Regions from separate parts of the Litorihabitans aurantiacus genome, predicted to be linked through region 1. Evidence: riboswitches for the same ligand, from Rfam matches in the RefSeq annotation. Region 1 holds a riboswitch; each other region holds the start of a gene.
The links. Region 1 has a riboswitch for S-adenosylmethionine ahead of QQK22_RS17395 (rhodanese-like domain-containing protein). Riboswitches for the same ligand answer to the same signal wherever they lie in the genome.
Positions count from the first base shown of each region.

Region 2: it holds a riboswitch for S-adenosylmethionine, as region 1 does, so the genes downstream of both, QQK22_RS15600 (hypothetical protein) here and QQK22_RS17395 (rhodanese-like domain-containing protein) in region 1, are expected to answer to the same signal.
Region 3: it holds a riboswitch for S-adenosylmethionine, as region 1 does, so the genes downstream of both, QQK22_RS16330 (methylenetetrahydrofolate reductase) here and QQK22_RS17395 (rhodanese-like domain-containing protein) in region 1, are expected to answer to the same signal.
Region 4: it holds a riboswitch for S-adenosylmethionine, as region 1 does, so the genes downstream of both, QQK22_RS04195 (hypothetical protein) here and QQK22_RS17395 (rhodanese-like domain-containing protein) in region 1, are expected to answer to the same signal.

Region 1 covers NZ_BSUM01000001.1:3,656,088-3,660,292, forward strand. Annotated here, with positions in the region: gene QQK22_RS17385 (hypothetical protein) at 1-208, shown strand, start outside; gene QQK22_RS17390 (hypothetical protein) at 301-2,442, shown strand; SAM riboswitch class I at 2,595-2,685, shown strand; gene QQK22_RS17395 (rhodanese-like domain-containing protein) at 2,693-3,142, shown strand; gene QQK22_RS17400 (O-succinylhomoserine sulfhydrylase) at 3,139-4,205, shown strand, end outside.
Region 2 covers NZ_BSUM01000001.1:3,270,020-3,274,224, reverse strand. Annotated here, with positions in the region: gene QQK22_RS15615 (ketose-bisphosphate aldolase) at 1-109, shown strand, start outside; gene QQK22_RS15610 (hypothetical protein) at 389-1,003, shown strand; gene QQK22_RS15605 (hypothetical protein) at 1,510-1,932, shown strand; SAM riboswitch class IV at 1,999-2,112, shown strand; gene QQK22_RS15600 (hypothetical protein) at 2,154-3,104, shown strand; gene QQK22_RS15595 (hypothetical protein) at 3,193-3,840, shown strand; gene QQK22_RS19435 (DUF6308 family protein) at 4,127-4,205, opposite strand, start outside.
Region 3 covers NZ_BSUM01000001.1:3,425,488-3,429,692, reverse strand. Annotated here, with positions in the region: gene metE (5-methyltetrahydropteroyltriglutamate--homocysteine S-methyltransferase) at 1-371, opposite strand, end outside; partial or broken gene QQK22_RS16330 (methylenetetrahydrofolate reductase) at 549-1,427, opposite strand; SAM riboswitch class I at 1,545-1,645, opposite strand; gene QQK22_RS16325 (fasciclin domain-containing protein) at 1,796-2,524, opposite strand; gene QQK22_RS16320 (molybdopterin-dependent oxidoreductase) at 2,680-3,267, opposite strand; gene QQK22_RS16315 (molybdopterin-dependent oxidoreductase) at 3,305-4,205, opposite strand, start outside.
Region 4 covers NZ_BSUM01000001.1:904,104-908,308, reverse strand. Annotated here, with positions in the region: partial or broken gene QQK22_RS04200 (glutamate-5-semialdehyde dehydrogenase) at 1-1,201, opposite strand, end outside; gene QQK22_RS04195 (hypothetical protein) at 1,314-2,339, opposite strand; SAM riboswitch class IV at 2,707-2,819, opposite strand; gene QQK22_RS04190 (DUF222 domain-containing protein) at 3,139-4,205, shown strand, end outside.

The sequences.
Region 1 (4,205 bases):
AGGCAGCCCCTGGGGTGGTGCCGCCACGGTCGCCGTGATCGGTGGTGCGGCCACCGCCGTCGGCTCCGCGGGACCGACCCTGCTGCGCGAGGCGGCCCCGGCCGGCGGCGTCGCCCTCTCCGCCCTTCTTCTCGTGGGCGTGGCCCGGCGTCACCAGGACGCGCTGCCGCCCGCCCCCGCCCTGCGCATCCCCGTCTCTCCCGCCTGAGGGTCGTCGCGACCGGACCACGTCCGGCAGACGACATCGCGCCACGTGGCGCACCCACCCTCAGTCAAGGAGAAGGATCGATGCACGTAGTCATGCGTCGAGCACTGCAGACGGTGCTCGTGTCAGGCGGCCTGGTGGCCGCAGCTGCGGGGGCGGCTCACGCCTCCGACGGGTTGCTGGGAGACGTCGGGATCGACGTCCCGGTGACCGTTCCGGTGGAGGTCAGCGACGTCGCCGTCGGCCTCCTCGGTGACGCCGCCGTGGTGTCGCCGCCGGCGGCCCCGGCCGAGGCCCCGCCCCAGGCGCCGGTCGGCGGCGGTGGTGAGGTCGAGCGTCCGGTGGAGGCGCCGCAGGCGGCGGTCGAGGGCGACGGGCTCGCCGGGGACGTCTCGGTCGAGGCGCCCGTGACCGTCCCCGTCGACGTCGAGTCGATCGCGGTCGGGGACGCGACGGTCGTCTCGCACGAGGAGCCCGCGGCTCCGGCGCCGGCAGCTCCCGCCGAGGCGGCTCCGGCCGCTGTGGCGGAGGAGTCGTCGCACTCGGACGACGGTCTGGTCGGTGACGTCTCGGTGGTGGCGCCGGTGACGGTGCCGGTGGAGGTGTCCGACGTGGCCGCGGGTGTCCTGGGTGATGCCGCGGTGGTCTCGCACGAGACTCCGGCTGCTGCTCCGGCTGCCCCGGTCGAGGCGGCTCCTGTCGCTGTGGCGGAGGACTCGTCGCACTCGGACGACGGTCTGGTCGGTGACGTCTCGGTGGTGGCGCCGGTGACGGTGCCGGTGGAGGTGTCCGACGTCGCAGCAGGTGTCCTGGGTGACGCTGCGGTGGTCTCGAACGAGACGCCCGCGGCTGCCTCGGCCGCTCCGGTGGCAGTGGCGCCGTTGGGCTCGGGCTCGGGCTCGGACTCGGACTCGGACGACGGTCTGATCGGTGATGTCTCGGTGGTGGCGCCGGTGACGGTGCCCGTGGAGGTGTCCGACGTCGCTGCTGGTGTCCTGGGTGACGCCGCGGTGGTGTCCAACGAGTCGCCCGCTGCTCCGGCCGCTCCGGTGGCGGCTGCGCCGTCGTCGTCGGGCTCGGGCTCGGACGACGGCCTCGTCGGTGACATCTCGGTGGTGGCGCCGGTGACGGCGCCCGTGGACGTGTCCGACATCGCCGCAGGTGTCCTGGGTGACGCTGCGGTGGTCTCGAACGAGACCTCGGCTGCTGCTCCCGCGGCTCCGGTGGCGGCTGCGCCGTCGTCGTCGGGCTCGGGCTCGGACGACGGCCTCGTCGGTGACATCTCGGTGGTGGCGCCGGTGACGGCGCCCGTGGACGTGTCCGACATCGCCGCAGGTGTCCTGGGTGACGCCGCGGTGGTGTCCAACGAGTCGCCCGCTGCTCCGGCCGATCCGGTGGCGGCTGCGCCGTCGTCGTCGGGCTCGGGCTCGGACGACGGCCTCATCGGTGACATCTCGGTGCTGGCACCGGTCACGGTGCCCGTCGACGTGAGCTGCATCGCCGCCGGAGTCCTCGGCGACGCCGCGGTTGACTGCACCACGACGCCCGCGCAGCCGGTCGACACCACCCCGGGCGCCGAGGCTCCCGGCGGCGGTACGGGCGGTGGCGGTCTCATCGGCGACATCGGGATCGAGCTGCCGGTGACCGTCCCTGTCGACGTCGGCTGCATCGCGGTCGGTCTCCTGGGTGACGCCACGGCCGAGTGCACGACGGCCGCCGTCGACCCGGTGGACCCGGTGGACCCGGTGGACCCGACCGACCCGGTGGACCCGACCGACCCGGTCGACCCGGTTGACCCGACGGATCCGACGGACCCGGTCGACCCGACGGACCCGGTCGACCCGACGGACCCGGTGGACCCGGTTGACCCGACGGACCCGGTCGACCCGACGGACCCGGTCGACTCGACGGACCCGGTCGACCCGACCGACCCGACCGACCCGACGGACCCGACGGACCCGACCACGCCCGTCACCCCGGTGACGCCGGTGACCCCGGTGACGCCGATCGACGTCACGACCCCGGGGACCACCCCCGGCGGCTTCATCAGTGACGACGGCCGCGTGATCACCGCGACCGGCACCACCGGTGCCGGCACGACCATGCAGGTCGCGAGCCAGCAGTCCTCCCTCCCGACCACGGGCGTCACTCCGTTCGCGGCCGGGATCGCAGGGCTCCTGCTCCTCCTGGGGGCGGCTGCGCTGCGGTACTCGCGTCGGTCGACCTCGGCGGTGTGAGGCTGCGTCGACCACCGACGCGTCGCACCTGCTGACGCACGCCACGACGTCTCCCGGGCGGGCCGCCCGCCCGGGAGGCGCCGTCGTGCGCCGGAGCGGGACGGGATGCGGACCGATGTCGGACCCTCGTGACACCTTCGCTACCATCGGCGGGACCATCCAGAGCAGCTGAGAGACCTGGCTCGACGACGCTGCAGCAACCCCCGTCACGGGTGCGGGTGCTACCGCCAGGCCCGATGGAGGAGTGAGCATGACCGATTCCGCATCGTCCGACTGTCGTCACGACGGCGGCACCCACGGCTACGCGGGCGATCTCACGCCCGCCGAGGCGTGGGAGGCGCTGGAGCAGGACGGCGAGGCCGTCCTCGTCGACGTCCGCACCCCCCAGGAGTGGCAGCACACCGGGGTGCCGGACCTGACGTCGCTCCACCGTGACGCCGTCCTCGACCCGCTGCAGACGTTCCAGGGGCCGAACCCGGACTTCCTCGAGGCGCTGACGCGCGCCGGTCTCACCCCCGGCGACAACCGGACCGTCCTGTTCGTGTGCAAGTCGGGCGGTCGTTCGATCGCCGCGGCCCAGCTCGCGACGTCGGCCGGGTTCGGCCCGGCGTACAACGTGCTCGAGGGCGTCGAGGGTCACGCCGGCCCCGGCTGGGCGGGTCAGGGCCTGCCGCTGCGCGCGTGGGAGGGCGAGCGATGACCGACCCGCAGCCGCGCTCGCACCTGCCCGAGGGACTCCGTCCGGCGACGCTCGCCGTCCGCGGCGGCCAGGAGCGCACCGGCTTCATGGAGATCTCGGAGCCGCTGTTCCTCACGCAGGGCTACGCCTACCCGCGTGCGGCCGACGCCGAGGCCGCCTTCCTCGGCGAGCTCGACCGCTTCACGTACACGCGCTACTCGAACCCGACCACCTCGGCGTTCGAGGAGCGGCTCCGGCTCATCGAGGGGGCGGAGGCGTGCTTCGCGACCGCGACCGGGATGGCCGCGGTCTTCGCATCGATGGCGTGCCTCGTGCGCCAGGGCTCGCGCATCGTGGCCGGGCGCGCGATGTTCGGATCCACGCTCCTCGTGCTGGACGAGCTGTTCACCGGGTGGGGCGTCGAGACCGTCTACGTCGACGCGCACGACACCGCGCAGTGGGCTGAGGCGCTGGCGAGGCCGACCGACGTCGTGTTCTTCGAGACGCCGTCGAACCCGATGCAGGACATCGTGGACGTGCCCGAGGTGAGCCGCCTCGCCCACGCGGCGGGCGCCGTCGTGATCGTCGACAACGTCTTCGCGACGCCGGCGCTCCAGCGGCCGCTCGCGCTCGGCGCCGACGTCGTCGTCTACTCCGCCACGAAGCACATCGACGGCCAGGGGCGCGTGATGGGTGGGGCCGTGCTCGGTCCGCGCGACTACGTCACCGGGCCGCTGCAGACCTTCATCCGCAACACCGGCCCCACGATGAGCCCGTTCAACGCGTGGACGCTGCTCAAGGGCCTCGAGACGATGGACCTGCGCATCGCCCGGCAGTGCGAGAGCGCGCTGCGGGTCGCGCAGTGGCTCGAGACGCAGTCGGCCGTGACCGAGGTCCGCTACCCCTACCTGCCTTCGCACCCCCAGCACGAGCTCGCGAAGGCGCAGCAGAGCGCGGGCGGCACGGTCGTCGCGTTCACGCTCGACGGGCCGCAGGATCCCGACGGCGGGAAGCACCGCTCGTTCGCGTTCCTGGACGCGCTGCGGATGATCGACATCTCGAACAACCTCGGGGACGCCAAGTC
Region 2 (4,205 bases), 390 kb from region 1:
CAAGGCCGAGGTGCTCGGGGCGGTGGGCGGGGCGGACGACTACGTGTACCGGCCGGCAGGTGTGGGGGCTCGGCGGTGGGTCGAGGGGAAGGCGACCGTGCAGCAGTAGGGGGCTGTTCCGGGGGCTGGTCCTTCGCGACTGTTGCGCTCGGCACGGATGCGAGTTCGTATCCGTGTCGGGCGCAACAGTCGTTCGGCTATCCGGGTCCTGCGTCCTCGTCGATGCGCGGGAACGACGGCGCAGGGTCAGTTGCGGTCGTCGCGCGGGGGGGCCGCGGACCTCATCGGCGGTGTGGTCGCTGTCCACAGATCGGGCACCGGGTCTGGTCGGGCGGGGTCGGGGTGCCCTACTCTCGGCAGCAATCTGGAGGCGTCAGGGGGCGGAACCATGACCAGAGGTGGGCGCTACGCGCGCGTGGCAGCGGGGTTCGCTGCGTTCGGGATCGTCGTGGGTGGGGTCACCGCCTGCTCGCCGGACGAGGAACCGGAGCCGACCGAGAGCTCGACGTCGGCGGAGCCCACGGAGACGGCGACCGAGACACCGAGCCCGACGGCGAGCGAGACAGAGACTCCGACGCTCACGCCCGAGGAGCAGAACATCGAGGCGGCGAAGCTGACCGTCGTCGAGTACTACGCCGCCCTCGGCCGTGTCGGTGCCGCGAGCTACGCGACGTGGCAGGAGGAGCTCGCCCACTTCTGGGGGCCGGACCTGCAGGCGCCGCTCACGTCCTACTACGAGCAGATGGCCGCCACGGGAGAACGGACCGAGGGCGACGTGGCCCTCTCCTCCTTCCAGGTCACCCTGCCCGCGAACCCGGAAGACTTTCCGATGGCGGATGCGGTCGTCTGCGTGGACTCCTCAGCCGTGACGTCGTTCGAGGCGAATGGTGAGCAGAGCGAGCGCCCGAGCACCCGCTTCCCCACCCAGGTCAGGCTGCAGAAGCAGTCCGACGTGTTCTGGACCATCGAGGAGATCGAACCCCAACCCGACCAGACATGCTGAGAAGTCGCGCTCAGGCCCTCGCTGCTGTCGTGCTCCTCTTCATCGGGGCAATGGTCGTGGCGCCGACGCCTGACGCGGCTGCCGCCGAGATCTGCTGGGAGCGGAAGGACCCGGTCACGGGTGAAGTCTCGACGGGTTGCTACGACGACGGAAAGCCGGGCGGCCCGCCACCGCCGGACGGCGAGCCCGCACCTACCGTCCCGCGAGTGTGCGAAACAGGGGGTCGGACAATTCCGTGCGAGACGTACGCGGGGTCCTGGACGGGGCGCTGCTATGCGAAGCCAGCATCGCCGCAGCCAGCACCGGACGACCCCGCCTGGGCGGGTAGAACCGACGGAATCATCGTCCAGTGCACTCCGTACGTCTGCCTCGTTTCCCTGGGTGACACGATCGCGGAGTGCCCGACGGCCGAGATGTACTGGGCTGAGGCCGCTCGCACGGTAGACGAAGAGGCCGTCGCCCGGCAGGCACTGACACAGCTCGACCTCGACCCCATCACCCTCGGGATGGCCCCGCGCCCCAACCTGGCCGACCCCAACGTCCTCATCGGCGCCCCCGCCTACTTCTGGGCCGAGGGAGGGCCTGCCGCGATCGGGCCACTGTCCGCCGCGGTCGACGAGCAGGGCATCACCATCACCCTCGATGCCACCCTGGACGACGTCATCTACGACACCGGCGACGGCACCACCCTCACCTGCACCCGCGACCAGATCGCCACCCCACCAGCCACCATGAGCCTCCAGGACGAGCCCGACTGCGGCCACCACTGGACCACCCCTGGCACCTACACCCTGACCGCCACCAGCAACTGGACCATCACCTGGCAGGGCCCCACCCAGAACGGCACCTTCGACTACGACCTCGAGAGCGCCATCGACGTCCCCGTCACCGACCGACCCACCAACCTCACCACCAACAAGGGCCCCTGAGACCGGGGCTCGCAAGAAGCGCGGCACACCGCGCCGATGTCGGCACCCCGTGGCACAGTGGTGCCCGGTCACGAGGACCAGCGCCAAGCCCTCCGGCTCGCTGGCCAGCAACCGCGCCGCACGGCACGGTGCTCCCGGAGCAAGACCCGCCCGCCGCACCCGCGATGGGAAGTCGTGCTCCGCCGTCGCCCGCGCCGGCGCCCGTCCGTGAGGACCCCACCGTGCCTGACCTCGTCCGCGCCCCCATGCACCACGCCGACCACCCCGACAACGCCTGCCTCGAGGCGTTCGTCCCCACCTCCGTCCTCGCCGCGCCGTTCGGGCACGACTGGGAGGAGCTGCCGTGGCCGTTCGAGATGGCGATGATGGAGTCGCCCGAGTGGATGCTGCTCCATCACGCCCGCCGGCTCTTCGAGGATCCGTTCACCACAGACGCGACGCCGGAGACCAGCGCGTGGCTGACCTCGATGGTGAGCCGCGACGTCGTGCTCGACTGGGTGCCGGGTACCGGTTTCGTGCGCGTGCCGCGTCGGCCGGGGATCGACGTCGGGCTCGTGCGGCGCCGCGACCCCGAGCCACGGCCGTGCGAGCGTGTGATCGGCCTGGACACCGGCAGCAGCGGTTGCCGCGTGCACGGACTCGCCGTCGGCTACCCCCGCGAGGTCCCGGGTGGCTGCCGGCTCGTGTCAGCGCGCGTGTGCGACATCTGCTGGCGCGTGGCCCACGCGCAGCTGCGGCCGCGGCCCGGGGTGGCGATCCGGTGGACGCGGGAGTGCCTGCGGTGCCGCGCCGCCGTCGACGCGCTGCCGAGGTGGGTTCCGCGGCCGGTGCAGGGTGCGCAGCGACTGCTCGCCCAGCGCCACGCCTCCCGGGAGCTGATGGTCGCGATGGGGCGGATGGTCGACGGCGATCGCGCCGTCGTGCCGTGGGCGGAGCGGTTCGGGCCGCAGGGACGGGTGACGCAGGCGGTGCTCGACGGCGGAGGCTGGGCCCCGCCGTCGCCCGAGCCGGTCGTCACCTGGCGCGCGTGGTCGAGCGCGCACCCGGCGTCCGCGGAGGCGTCGGCGCGGTCGGTGGTCGCGATGTTCGAGCGGTCGCTGCCGGAGGGGATGGTGCTCGGGGTGGACGCGGCGAGGCTGGCGGGGATCGTGCGGTGGGAGATGGGTGGCTGAGCGCGGGGCACGAAAGCCGTTCGTGGCGCCGCGCCTCCGAGCCGTTACGTTCGAGGGGGATCGGCACGCACCTGACGACGGAGACGACATGACGACTCGATCCCAGGCCGGCTCACGACCGTGGCTCGGATGGCTGGGGTGGCTCGCCGCGGCCGTGCTGACGATCCTGCTCGTCCTCACGCTCACGGGCCGCTTCGACCTCTCGGCGCCGACGGTGACGACCGACCGGGTGACGCGCGACGTCTCCGTGCTCGACGCCGTCGAGACGGAGGAGCAGGTCGTGCTGCTGACGCTCGGGATCCAGGGCCTGCTGGAGGAGAGCTCGACCGGTGAGGTCCTCGGGATCACGATCCCGGGCAGCGCGCGCTCCTCGTTCATGCGCTACGAGTTCAGCGCGCTCGCGGGCATCGAGGGCGAGGACGTCGCGATCGAGGAGACCGGCGAGGGCGAGTACCTCATCACCATCCCCGAGTTCGTCCTCATCGGGCACGACGACGAGAGCTTCGAGCTCGTCGTCGAGAACAACGGGGTGCTCAGCTTCGTCACCCCCGAGATCGACGAGGTCGAGATGGTCGGCACCATCCTCGACGGCGGGGTCGAGCAGGAGTACCTCGACAGCAACGACGAGCTGCTGCGCGAGCAGGCGATGGCGTTCTACCGCGGGATCGTGAGCGGGATCGACCCGGATGCTGCGGTCGCGTTCGAGTTCGCGGAGGGGGCTGGCGGGCGGGACTGAGCGGGCGGGGCCGGCGTCGGGCGGCCGGCTGTCACGCTCGAAGGTCGCGGCCTGACAGTGCGCCGCCGACGACGTCTCAGCGTGGACCGATCCATTGGAGTGGTCCGGTTATGAGCTCTTTATGGGCGGCAGAGCATGTCCAGCGTGACGGTCGCGATGGACCACCGAACCGCTGCCACGCGCGGAAAACTGCGCATCAGCGGCGGCTCGACCGCCTACGCCAGTCATGCCCCCGACTCATAACTTTGAGAAGTTATGGGCCCCTGTCACGGGCCTCGGCAACCCCCTAAAGCTCCGCGTGGGCTGTCCTCGCCGACTCCGGGACGCTGGAACCGTGCTTCCCCTCCATCCATACGACGACGTCG
Region 3 (4,205 bases), 230 kb from region 1:
AGCGGCACCCGCTCGCCCTCGCCGCGCGCGAGCGTGAAGGAGCCGGTGAGGTCGATCGAACCGTCGGCGGCGCGCACGTCCGCGAACCGCTCGGGCACGATCCCGAGCGCGAGCGTCGCGTCGTGCACCTGGTCGTAGTAGGAGAAGTCCAGCGGGATCGCCGAGTCCTCCGCGCCGAGACCGAGCTCGCGCAGGCGCTCCAGCGTGCGACGGCGCAGCGCGGCCGCGCTCGTCTCGAGCTCCCCGAGCGTGGTGCGGCCGGCCCAGTGGCTCTCGACCGCCTTCTTGAGCTCGCGGCGCGGGCCGATGCGGGGGTAGCCGAGGATCGAGGCGGTCGGGTGGGCGGGGGCGTGCGTGGCGGAACTGGTCACGTGTGCTCCTTCGAGCGTCGGTGGGTGCGGTGAGCAGCGGCGTCGCGCGGGGCTCCGGCATGCGACGTCGTGCGGGGTGATCGGGTGGCTCTGGTGGTGCCGGGTGGTCACGCCGCGCGGGGCTCCGGCTGCGGCGCTTGGTTCCGGTGGTGCTGGTCGTGCTGGCTGGTGGGGGCGTCAGACGGTCTGGCGCAGGACGTCCTCGAGGAGGGCGGTCACGCCGTCGGACCTGTTGAACGTGTAGAGGTGCAGGCCGGGGGCGCCGGCGTGCAGCACCTCGCGGATGAGCGACGACGTCGCCTCGAGGCCCACGCGCGCCCGGTCCGGCTCCGGCGCGTCCTCGAGCCGCGCGAGCAGCTCGCGCGGGTGCGGGATCGCGTTGAGGTCGCACAGGCGGCGTATCCGTGAGGGGTCGGTCAGCGGCAGGATGCCGGGCACCAGCGGGATCGTGATGCCGGCCGCGACGGCGGCGCGCAGCAGCTCGCGGTACGCCGCAGCGTCGAAGAACAGCTGCGTGATGGCGAAATCGGCGCCCGCGTCCTGCTTGGCTCGCAGGGCGGCGAGCTCGTCGTCGCGCACGCGGAAACCCGCGCCCGGTTCGGGCATCCCCGGGTAGGCGGCGACGGCGATGCTCACCGCCGCGCGGCGGCTGCGGTGGTCCGCCAGGCGCGAGAGCGGGTCGAGCCCGCGGGTGCCGAACCGCTCGGCCTCGACCTCGCGGATGAGGGTGACGAGGTCGCAGGCGCGCGCGACCTCGTCTGGCCCGGGCGCCCAGTCGGTCTCCCCCGCGGGCGGGTCGCCGCGCAGCGCGAGGAAGTTGCGGACGCCGGCGTCGAGGAACTCGCCCACGACCTCGCGCAGCTGCGGGTCCGTGCGGCCCACGCACGTCAGGTGGGCGATGACCGGGACGCGCGTCTCGGCGATGATGCGCGCCACCAGCGCCTGCGACCTCTCCGCCGTCGAGCCCGAGGCGCCGTAGGTCACGGAGAAGTAGTCGGCGACGTGGTCGCTGAGGGTGGTCACGGTGTCCCACACCTGCGCCTCGCCCTTCGGCGTGCGCGGGGGTAGAGCTCGTAGCTGATCGTCGGTCGGGGCGGCCGGTACAGGTCGGAGGTGGTCATGCCACGCGCCTCCCGGGTACCGGACGCCGAGAGGGGTGTGCCCGCATCGGTGTCTCCATCGGTCCTGGCGTGAGCACCCTTCCCGCGGGAGGCTTCCGTTGGGGGTTGCTGCGGCGTCGACGAGCCAGGTCTCTCGGCCGCTCTGGATGGTGCTGCGACCCTAGCCCGACGGCGGGGCCCGAGTCCACGGGACGGGCGGGGCGTCCGCATCGTGGTCGGCTCGAGCCCGGGCCACTCCGAGGACAGCACAGCGCCCCGCCCCCCTGATCGGGGACGGGGCGCTGTGGGTCAGCGGGGTGAGGCTCAGGACATCATCGACGGCGGCATGAGCACCGTGTCGATGAGGTAGACCGTGGCGTTGGCGGTCTGGACGCCACCGCAGATGACGGAGGCCTGGCCGCCGACCATCAGGTCGTCGCCCGAACCCTCGATCGTGAGGTCCTCGCCCTCGACGGTCGTGTGGGTGCCGACGACCTGCTCGGGGTCGAGCTGGCCGGGGACCACGTGGTAGGTCAGGACCGTGGAGAGCGCGGTGGCGTCGCCACCGAGCGACTCGAGGGTCGCGGGGTCGATCTTCGCGAACGCGTCGTCGACCGGCGCGAAGACGGTGAACTCGTCGCTGTTCAGCGTGCTGACGAGGTCGACCTCGGGGTTGAGCTGGCCGGAGACCGCGGAGACCAGGGTGGTCAGCAGCGGGTTGTTCGACGCGGCCGTGGCGACCGGGTCCTGCGCCATGCCGGAGACGGAGCCGGCGCCGTCCGGCACGGCCTCCGCGTAGGCGGCGCAGCCGGGGCCGACGAGGTTGGCGGCCGGGTCCATGCTCGGGTCCATCGACTCGGACTCGGTCATGTCCTCGGACGGGCTGGCCGACGTCTCGGTCTCGGACGGGCTCATCGACTCCGAGGACGACGAGGTCTCGCTCGGCGACATCGGGGTCTCGGCCTCGTCGCCGCCGCCACCGCACGCCGACAGCGTGAGCGCGAGAGCGGCAGCGGCGGCCAGCGACGTGAAGGTCTTCTTGGTGGTGAACATCTGAGTGTCTCCTTCGATCGGGGTGCGGCCTGTCGGCCGGTCTCTCACGGATGGTTCGGCGCCCCCGGGAAAGCGGATGGGTCGGATCGAGAAAATTCTCGATCCGACCCATCGATGCTGGTCAGGTGGGGTGCGACAGGGTCGCCCCCGGTACGTCAGGTGACCGTGATGCTGCGCGAGTCGTAGCCGGAGGACCCGTTCGGGATGGGGGCGACCATCTCCTCGATCTGGAGCTCGCCGTCGCCGTCGTAGGCGCGGCAGCGGATCGTGTGCACGCCCTGCTCGGCGGTCCACGTCGTGCGCCACTGGCGCCACGTGTCGTTCGAGAGCGCCGGCGAGAGCTCGACCTCCTGCCACTCCCCCTGGTCGACCTGGATCTCCACCGAGGCGATCCCCCGAGTCTGTGCCCACGCGACACCACCGATCACGACCTCGTCGCCGGCGCTGACCTGGCTGAAGCCGCGCGGCACGTCGATGCGGGAGGCGGTCTTGATCGGTGCCTGCTCGGCCCAGCCGCGCTCGGTCCAGTACGCGACCTCGTCGGCGAACCTCGAGACCTTCATCTCCACGACCCACTTCGTCGCGGAGACGAAGCCGTACAGACCCGGCACGACCATGCGCACCGGGAACCCGTTGCGCTGCGGCAGCACCTCACCGTTCATCCCGACGGCGAGCAGCGCGTCGCGCCCGTCGGTCAGCGCCTCGAGGGGGCGGTCAGCGTGAACCCGTCGATGCTGGTGCACAGCACGCAGTCGGCGTCCGACGCCGGGCCGAGGTCCTTCAGGAGCGGCTCGAGGGGGTACCGGTCCACGTGGCCGTCCCGACGAGCGAGCCCCCGACCTCGTTGGAGACGCAGGTCATGGTGATCGTGCGCTCGACCTGCTCCAGCTCCAGGAGCTCCTGATACGTCAGCGTGCGCTCGGTGTCCACGAGGCCGTAGATGCGCAGCGACCAGTCCTCGGCAGTGATGTTGGGCAGCGTCAGCGCCGTGTCGATGCGGTAGAAGTCCTCGTTCGGCGTGAGGAACGGCTCCTGCCCCTCGACCGCCTCGTCGATCGTGTCGAGCGAGAGGCCCGAGGGGAACTGCTGCGGCGTCGCCTCGGGGAGCCGGAGCGCCTCGCGGCTCGCGTTCACGTCGGCCGAGCTGGGCAGGAGTCGCCCGACGGCGGTCGCGGCCGCCGCCGCGGCGGCGGTGATCCCGACGAGACCGAGGAAGCGACGGCGGCCCAGGGAGCTGGCGTAGGCGGGCTTCGTGGAACGACGCGTGGGGTACTCGCGCGGGTCGGTCGTCCCGGCGCCCTCGGCGGCCTTGGCGTCCGTCTCGGCCTCGGTGTCCGTCGCGTCCTCGGCGTCCTTCGAGCCCTTCGTGTCCTTGCCGCCCGTCGCGCCCTCGCCGTCGCGCTCGGCGATCAGCCGCTCGCGCGTCTCGCGGTCCAGCGCGGTGCGGCGGAAGAGGAGGCCGAGCACGTAGACGCCCACCACGCCGCCGACCAGTGACGGGATGAGGTCCCACACGCCGACGGCGGCGGGCCGGGTGATCACCGCGACCCCGCAGACCGCCACGAGGAGTCCGAGGATCACGGCCGCGATGCGCGGGCTGCGGCGCGCCACGACGCCGATGACGCCGGCGAGCACGAGGACGGTGATCCCCATGCCCACCTGGAGCGCGATCTTGTCGGAC
Region 4 (4,205 bases), 2.8 Mb from region 1:
AGCTCACCGCCGTCGGTGAAGCGGCTGGAGGCGTTGACCATGACGGCGGCCGAGTCGAGCTCGGTGCTGAAGCGGTGCGCCGCGGTGACGTCGCGCGTGCAGATGACCTCGGTGTGGCCCGAGGAGTACGTGCGGATGTGGTCGAGCGCGGTGTCGAGGTCGTCGACCACGCGCACGGCGATGTCGAGGCTGAGGTACTCCGTGGCCCAGTCCTCGTCGGTCGCGGCGACGACGTCGGCCCCCTCGGGCGCGAGGGCGGCCGCGTCGTCGTCGGCGTGCAGGCGCACCCCGGCCTCGGTCAGCGCCGCGAGCGCGGCCGGCAGGAACTGCTCGGCGGCGCTGCGGTGGACCAGCAGCGTCTCGAGCGCGTTGCAGACCCCGACGCGCTGCGTCTTGCCGTTCAGCAGGATCGCGACGGCCTGCGCGACGTCGGCGCCCTCGTCCACGTAGAGGTGGCAGTTGCCGACGCCCGTCTCGATCACGGGCACGGTCGACTCGCGCACGACCGTCGCGATGAGGTCCGCCCCACCCCGGGGCACGACGACGTCCACCAGCCCACGGGCGCGCATGAGCGCCACTCCCCGGGCCGCCCGTGCTCGTCGATGCTCGCGACGGCGTCGCGCGGCAGCCCCTGCGACTCCAGCGCGTCCTGCAGGACGGCGACGATCGCGGTGTTCGAGGAGGCGGCGGCCGAGCCGCCGCGCAGCACGACGGCGTTGCCGGACTTCAGGGCGAGGCCCACGACGTCGACCGTCACGTTCGGGCGCGCCTCGTAGATCACGCCGACGACGCCGAGCGGCACGCGCGTCTGGCGCACCCGCAGCCCGTTCGGCAGGGTGCTCCCGCGCACGACCTCGCCGACCGGGTCGGGCAGCGCCGCGACGTCGCGCAGCGCCCCGGCGATCGCGGCGATCCGCTCCGGGGTCAGGGTGAGGCGGTCCAGGAGACCGGGGCTCATGCCACGCTCCCGCTCGCGCGCGACGTCGACGGCGTTGGCCGCTACGACCTCGTCGGCGCGGTCCACCAGTGCGTCGGCCATGGCGTGCAGTGCGGCGTCCTTGGTCGCGCGCGTGGCGCGAACCAGAGCGCGGGAGGCGACCTTGGCGGAGCGGGCGACGGCATGGACGGCGTCGGTCACCGACGTCGCGCCCTCGGTGGGGCCCTCCGCGGCGCGGGGGGCGTCGGTCTCGATCACGGACATGCCCCCAGGGTAGGGCGCGCGCGGGTGCGGGCGATCGGTGGTCAGCAGGTGGTCGTCGGGTGGTCTGGCGGCGGGAGGTGGACCGGGCGTGCGGTCCACCTCCCGCGGATCGTCAGCGGGACGCGGGCGACGCCGGACGCGAGGTCGCGGCGGGGGCGGGCTCCGCCGTCGTCGACCCCGCGACGCCGAGGAGGCCGCGCTCGCGCAGCTCCGGCGCGAGCTCGGCCGCGAGGGCGTGGACGTCGGCGGGGAGCGATCCGGGCTGGATCACGAACCCGTCGACGGCACCCTGGGTGAACCAGTCCTCGAAGACGTCGGCGACGCCGCGCGCGGTGCCCGCGACGGTGAGCTGGTCGCGGTCCGACGCGCCGGCGAGGTCGCGGATGAGGTCGGCACGGAAGAGCGCGCTCGGGGCGTCCTGCGCGATGACGGTGACGGCGTCGACCACCACGCGCACGTCGTCGGGGTTGCGGCCCGCCTCGAGCGCGGCCGTGCGGATCGCGTGCCGGCGGCGCGCGGCCTCGACCGGGCTGGAGACCGTGAGGCGCACGACGTCGGAGTGGCGGCCGGCGACGACGGCCGTGGTCGCCTCGGTCGGCGCGGTCACGATCAGGGGTGCGCGGCCGCCGGTGGCCGCACCGGGCGTGCCGTTCCAGACGCGGCGGACCTCGGCGTGCACGCCGCCCGCCGTGACGCTGATCGGGAGCTGCCAGCCGGCACGGCCGCCGCTGCGGGCGTGGATGCCGGCGACGGCGCGGGCCAGGCGCACCGGGTCGAGGAAGCCGGCGGGGAGCGCCGGGACGACGACCGGGCCGTCGGCGAGCGCACCGGCGGCGGCGAGGCGCGAGGCGATGACGGCCGGGTCGAGCCAGGCGTCGGGGCGCGGGGCGTCGTCGAGGCGGAAGGACTCGCCGAAGGTCAGGAGGTCGACGCCGGCGGCGCGAACCAGGTCCACGTACTCGGCGACGGCGGCGACGTCGACGCGGTCACCGGTGGCGGCGCCGGGGCGGGCGAACGTCGAGGCCTTGGCGCCCAGCGACGTGAGGTCGAGGCCGAGGTGGAGGTGACGGCGCGAGGGCTGGTTCGGGTCGGGCTGGCTGGGCTGGGAGGTGTGCTGGTTCGAGCTGTGCTGCGACATGGTTCGAGGTCCTCTCCCCGCGGGGCGGGGTCATGTGTGACGTGTGGACCGTCCGGGGCCGTGGTCGCGCCGCGGGCTCTGTGCACCGGGCTCGCGAGGGGCGAGGCGGGGTGCTGCGGGCGGGCGCGGTGACGCGGGACGGGATCGCTCCGTGGGGCGGAGCCGGGGCACGACGGCAGGATGCTGGCCTGGCCAGCGGTGGAGCTCCGGCGGACGCGTGGTCCGCGGGATCTTCCGGCCGCCGTCAGCGCATACACGGGTGCGCGGTGAGCGCACCACACATGAGGGTGGTGGTGGAGCGTCGCAGGGGAATCATCTGCTGAGCCGTGACCATCGGACTTCTTCCTCGTAGCTTCCGCGAGATGCGGACGAGCGCTTGCCCTGACAGGTAGTCAGGGCCTGGTCGTCACCCGGGGCACCCCACCGCAGGTGGAGGGTTGCCGACCAGCAAGCCGGGGCTGAACGCTGGTACTCAAGACCGTGATGATGACGCTACGGGGGGTTTGGTTGCCGTGTCAACCTCGAGGGTGCATCGGTGGCGGGAGTTATCCCCAGAGTCCGCGGAGACCCACTCGATGTCAGTGCTCGGAGGTATCTTGGCAACAGGTGTTCGACAGGGGGTCGGCACCGGGCTGAGGCGCCGAGGGGGTGGACGATGGTCGGGGTTCTCGAGGTTCGGGCGGAGGCACGGGGCGATGCAGCTCCGGACGCGCCGACGACCGTCGGGGCCACGGAGGCGCGTGTAGGTGGTGGCCGTGTCGCGGGCGTCGCGGATGGCAACGGCGGTGGGCGCGCCGGGGTGCGGACGGCCGCCGATCGACCCTCGTCGCTGGCGCACCACGCCGACGCCCTTCTCACGCATCTCGGCGCCCTCACCTCCGCCGTCGCGGACGAGACACACACCCCTGCGGAGCTGCGGCACGCGCTCGACGCCGTGGACCGCGCGGTCTCGCTCCTCGGGCTCGTGCAGACGCGTCTCGCCGGCGCCGTCAAGGCTGCCGAGATCGCGCGAGACCCTGCGGTCGAGCGCGACTTCGCCCTGCGTCGAGGGCTCGCCACGCGCCGTGGCCGAGGCCAGGCGCTCGCGGAGGACGAGCTCGGGCGCACCCTCGACCTCATGCCCGCACTGTCCCGAGCCGTCGCCGACGGCGGTCTGACCATCGACCACGCCCAGGCGGTCTCGTCCGTCCTGTCCCGCACCGGCGACCGCGCTCGGCGCGAGCTGGGTGCGCACGCGGAGGAGATCGTCGAGGCCGCTCGCGAGCTCGACGTCCCCGCGCTCAGGCGTGTGCTGCAGCGTCGCGCGGCCGAGCTCGAGGCGGACGCCGCCGACCGGTCCTTCGCGGGTGCACGCCACCGTCGGTACCTGCGCCTGGTGGCGCGGGCGGACGGTGTCGAGCTGTCCGGGTTCCTCGACGTCGTGGCGGGCGAGACCGTCCGCACGGCGCTGGAGGCCGTCACACCCGTGCCGGCGGCCGACGACGAGCGCTCCGGTCAGCAGCGCACCGCCGACGCGCTGGTGTCGTTGTGCGATCGCGCGCTCGGAGTCGGGGTCGACCGCGCCGGTGCGCAGCTGCGGCCGCACCTGAGCGTCCTGCTGCGGGAGGAGACGTGGGCGGTCCTGTCCCGGCGCCGCCGCGAAGGGACGACCGGTACGAGCGGAGGTACGCCGTTGGGGGTTCGGGGTGACGCGCCCGGCGCGGCGCCGCCCATCGACGAAGATGCGACGGCGCGAACGCCCGTGGCTGGAGCAGGAGCCCACGGCCGGATGACGGGCGCGGCGATCGAGCGCAGCGGACTCGATGCTCCTCCCCCGCTGGCCCAGCTCATGGATGGCACGTTGCTGCCGTTCGCCGCACTCGAGGT